One region of the Ligilactobacillus cholophilus genome, then DNA from elsewhere that is predicted to be linked to it. Evidence: riboswitches for the same ligand, from Rfam matches in the RefSeq annotation. Region 1 holds a riboswitch; the other holds the start of a gene.

Evidence for each region. A riboswitch is a leader RNA that binds a small molecule or an ion and turns the genes downstream of it on or off. The one in region 1 is predicted to bind preQ1.
Region 2: another riboswitch for preQ1. It lies ahead of QPK35_RS02635 (nucleoside hydrolase); the one in region 1 lies ahead of QPK35_RS00035 (QueT transporter family protein).

The regions. Positions count from the first base shown of each region.
Region 1 covers NZ_CP127832.1:3,932-6,408, reverse strand. Annotated here, with positions in the region: gene QPK35_RS00045 (3-oxoacyl-ACP reductase) at 1-431, opposite strand, end outside; gene QPK35_RS00040 (DUF2829 domain-containing protein) at 431-658, opposite strand; gene QPK35_RS00035 (QueT transporter family protein) at 673-1,161, opposite strand; PreQ1 riboswitch class I at 1,172-1,216, opposite strand; gene QPK35_RS00030 (DegV family protein) at 1,240-2,100, opposite strand; gene crcB (fluoride efflux transporter CrcB) at 2,141-2,477, opposite strand, start outside.
Region 2 covers NZ_CP127832.1:486,786-489,262, reverse strand. Annotated here, with positions in the region: gene QPK35_RS02640 (ECF transporter S component) at 1-327, opposite strand, end outside; gene QPK35_RS02635 (nucleoside hydrolase) at 327-1,316, opposite strand; PreQ1 riboswitch class I at 1,336-1,380, opposite strand; gene QPK35_RS02630 (hypothetical protein) at 1,537-1,764, shown strand; gene QPK35_RS02625 (ABC transporter permease) at 1,898-2,477, opposite strand, start outside.

The sequences.
Region 1 (2,477 bases):
CCTGCAATTGAAGCCATATTCACGATTACACCGTGATGTTGTTCAAGCATTTGTGGCAATACTAAATTAGTTATACGAAAAATGCTTTTTAAATTCGTATTGAAAATATTATCCCATTGTTCTTCTGAAGTTTCTAATGTTGGAGCAAAGCCATCTAATATTCCAGCAGTGTTTACTAAAATATCAATTTGATTCTTTGCCAAAATTGGTTTAATCCAGTCCGTAATCTCTTGTAGACTTCGAACATCAACTTTTGCAAAATGGAAATTAGCTTCCTGGGCTAACTTTTCAACTGCTTCGTTTTGCTGAACATCTGCTCCAAAAATAATTGCTCCTGCATCCAAAAATGCACGTGCTTGAGCATTTCCGATTCCAGAAGCAACTCCAGTTAAAATAATTTTTTTATTTTTAAATTCTGGATAAAGATTCATTAGTCTACAATCTTCCAATCATTTGCTAATACATCGCAAGAAGTTGGCATAAATTGTGATAAAGATGGTTCTTCTTTAGTTTTAATCATCAAATATGGATTAACTTTTTCACCATTGTAAGTATCATTGTCAACTACAAAAATATATTCTTCTGAACCGCCCCAACCTTCAGTGCGGACTGCCTTTTTGCCTTTTTTTAACTCTGGTAATACTTCTTCAAATGTCATTTTAGTTTCCTCCATTATTTTGTTAAATCGATTCGTTTACTAATAATGCCAATTACAAAAGCACCGACTACCATTGATACAAATTCACCAATTGCTACTGTTAAGTAAGTTGGCCAGAATGGTAGGTGGTTGACATATTTCAATTCTAAAGCAACTGTCCATGTCATAAGTGTGCAGACAACTACTGCAATCACTAATTTACCAGTTGTAGATTTGACGTGCCGACTTAAAAGATAACTTAAGCCAGTCATTAATAATGTTCCTAATGAGCCAAAAATTACATCAACGATTCCTAATGGTGAGAAACAGTTGGCAATTGCACAACCAATTGTTAATGCCCAAATGTATCGTTTGTTGAAAACTGCTAAGTTATTGAAAATTTCGGAAATTCTGAATTGAATACTTCCGTAACTGATTGGTGCAAACACCAATGTTACTGCTACATATAATGCAGCAATAATTCCACCCTTAGCTAATCCTAATAATTTTTCGTTCTTTTTCACAGGTATTTACCTCTTCCTAGTTTTTTTTAGTGGGATTTTTGCGAACCACTCCTATATATAATACACTATTACAGCTAGTTAATTCCAACTGATTACAATACTTTGTTCTCCAATGTGTGCAATCATTGATAATGGCATTTCGTGCATATCAATTTTAGCAACAGGATAAACGCGGTTTAATAATGTAATTAGTTTTGAAACAATCTGTTGATTGCGTTTATTTTGAATCATCATGATTGAAATTTTTAGGTCACCGGCCATTTCTTGGTATGCTGGAGCAATTTCACGTCGAACTTCTTTGAAAAGTCGTCCATACTGAGAAAAAGTATTAGTTACTTCTAAACATCCATCTTGTCCAAAACGTAATAGAGTTTTAGGATTTAATAATGTTTTTTCGACTGATGAAACTCCATTTTTTATGTAGCCAGTTGTTGAGATGTGTTTCAAATTTTTCATAATCACAAGAGTATGCATCTTATTACGTGCTTGCAAAATTTTAGGCTTGATTGTTTGCCAATCTTCACCTGCTGCAACCCATTCTCCAACTAATTGCGTTAATTTTCCTTCGATAATTCCAAAAGAATATGAATCAACTAAATGTATATTGATTTTATTACGTTGTTTGATTGCAAATGAGCGTAAATTACTTCCTAATCCACTAATACTATCATCAATATGTACGCAAATTACATCTGTATAGCCCTTTTCAATCAAATCATCTACAATTTCTTGTAATGCTTCAACTGAGACTTGCCCTGCTGATAAAAAGCATTGTGATTTACCAAGGTCATTTTTGAGTTCAACATAATCATGATAGTATTTTTCATAATATGTTTTTCCGTTTACCAATAACGGCAAAGGTAATACTTTTATATTTAACTTTCTTTTTATCTGCGGATCAATAATTGATGTACTATCCGTTAAAACTGCAATTTTCATAAAAACCATCCATTTTAAAATTTAATTTACTATGCCTTGATTAAAGCCAATTCCCGACTAAAGCACCTAAAAAAGCACAACATATTCCGATCACATAACTAATCATGGCATATAAGATTGCTCCAGGATATTCTTTATCATGAATTAGAGCAAATAGTTCTGTATTAAAAGTTGAGAAAGTAGTATAACCGCCTAAAAAACCAGTTCCGATTACAGCATATAATGTAGGTGTTGTCTTAATTCCTATTAACATTCCTAGTAAAAAAGCACCTGAAATATTTAAAAATAAGGTTGCAAAAGGAAAGTTAATCTGTTGATGCTGTTTTATCAAGTTAGTTAAAAAATAACGAACAACTGCCCCTAAACTGGCTCCAATA
Region 2 (2,477 bases), 480 kb from region 1:
TAATAAGGCAACAATCCAAACTTTACTAAAGCTATCTGGACTAATTTTACGATATAAGAAACCTGCTAAGCATCCTAAAACTAATGCAACTGGTGTGTAGTATAGAGAAGTTAAGTCAGTTGTTAATCCCATAATCAAGTTAGTGATACCACCAGCTAACATTCCCCAAACTGGACCAAAAAGTGCAGCTCCTAAAATTGTACCGATTGAATCTAAGTAGATTGGTAATCGTAACATTAAAGCTAAGTTACTTCCGACAATATTTAATACGATACAAATTGCTAAAATTGCTATTTTCTTAATTGAAATCTTTTTTGAATTATTCATTAATCTTCCTCCATCATAATCATTGGCAAAATTTGATCTAATAATTCTAAGTCTAATTCAGCTACTCGGTTTAAGAATAGTTTCATAAACTTAAATGAATCAACTTGCGTTAAAACTTCTGCATTGGCAGTATGATGGTAGAAGTCTTTTTCATCAACAATTGATTGACCATTACCAATTCCATTATCAGTGTTAATTTGAACATAACTCTTAAAGCCGCTGCAGATAGTTGGATCCAATAAGATTGCAATCGTTAATGGATCATTAATAACACATCCAATAACTTTTTCTTGTTTCCAATGGAAATCAAAGTAAAAGCGTGTTATCTTTCTGATAATATCAGCAACTTCACTATTCTCTTGTTGAACCAATTCAATTATATTTGGAGTTAAAACAATCTTTCGAGTTACGTCTAATCCCACCATTGTGATTAAAACTGGTGAATGCTTGTAAACATAAGCTGCAGCATCAGGATCACACCAATAATTATATTCAGCAACTGGTGAACAATTACCAAATGATTTGAATGCTCCACCCATTGAGATTAATTCATGGCAGTTTTCCCATGCTTGAATGTTCTTTTGCATTGCAACAGCAATGTTTGTCATAGGACCAATTGCGATTATTGTGACATCTGAATCAGTCATTAATGTGTCGTTAATAAAATCACTTGCATTTTGACGACAAATTCCATTAGTTACATCTGGAATACCACTCTCGCCTAAGCCATCATCGCCATGAGTGTCTTGGGCACTGATGTATTCTTTTTTCAAAGGCTTTTCAGCACCAGCATACACAGGAATGTCTAATCGATTAGTGATTTTCAAAATTTTCAAAGCGTTTTTTACGCCCTGCTCTACCGGAACATTACCAGCAACAATTGTAATTCCAATTACATCAAGTTCTGGTGATTTTAAAGCGAACCATAACGCTAAAAAATCATCTATTCCAGGATCACAATCAATGATAACCTTTTTCTTTTTATTCATAATTTCCAACCTCCTTTAGAGATACTTGGTTTTTTATTCTGGGAAGTTCTCGAACCAGTCCAATATATAATTGATTTGTATAAATAAAATAGTAAATTGTCACATAGCTCTTATTATACAAAATATTTTTGCTAATAAAAGCATTTTAATTAAATTATTATAATTAAATGTTACAATGAAAATATAGAAGGAGAAAATCAACTCAAAGGAGAGATGCACGATGAAATTTGAAGATTTAACTCCTGAGGAACAGGAATTATTTTTAGAAGTTGCAAAAAGTAAAGTTGAAGATGAAATTTTTATGGAGAATGGTAAGAATTATTTTCCCCTTGTAGCTAAAGGTCTTTTAAAAGAAATACCTAATGCAAATTTCTTATCAGCATCTGTAATTCTTACTAAAAAAGGAAAAGAACTACGTAAACAAATCTTAGATGATAATAAAGAATAAAAATAAAAGACGAGATTCAATTGAATTTCGTCTTTTTTATATTCATAAGTTGTTGTCAAAAATATATTTTCTTCATAATTGCCTATATACAAACTAATTTTTCATTTAAAATACCTAAAACTTTCATTAATATCTATTCCTTCAATAAAAAGCGTTCTCTATTAAATCTCATTACAGAAAAATAAAAGAATAATACATCTAAAATTATCAATACGCTTAATATGCCTAAAATAAAAGTTTTATTAATTAATAGAACTCCTGAGGACTGGGATACTACCCCAGCAATAATTGGAAAAACTAACATTCCCGTAACTGACTGCGCGGACTTAGAAGTTTTTAAATATTGTGAAAAAATTGTAATTAACTCAATAGCCAAAAGTGATATTAAAGGAATCATAACAATTATTAGTAGCCATAAAGTATTCGGAAAAATAATTCCAATTATTTTATGGCACTTTATATCCACTATGAACCAATAAATAAAAATAGCGATCCATGAAATAGTAGTAGATGGTAATAGAGACGCTAACATTTTAGCTAAAAGTAATTCTGAATCTGTAATAGGTGTATACAATAATCCTTCTATCGTTCTCTTTTCTTTTTCTCCTATAAATCCTGTACTTGCAAGAACCGTATCAATTAATAAAGGAATTAATAAAAACAAAGGAATAAAAAAATATTGGAAAACACTATATATAATTTTTCCCTCCATG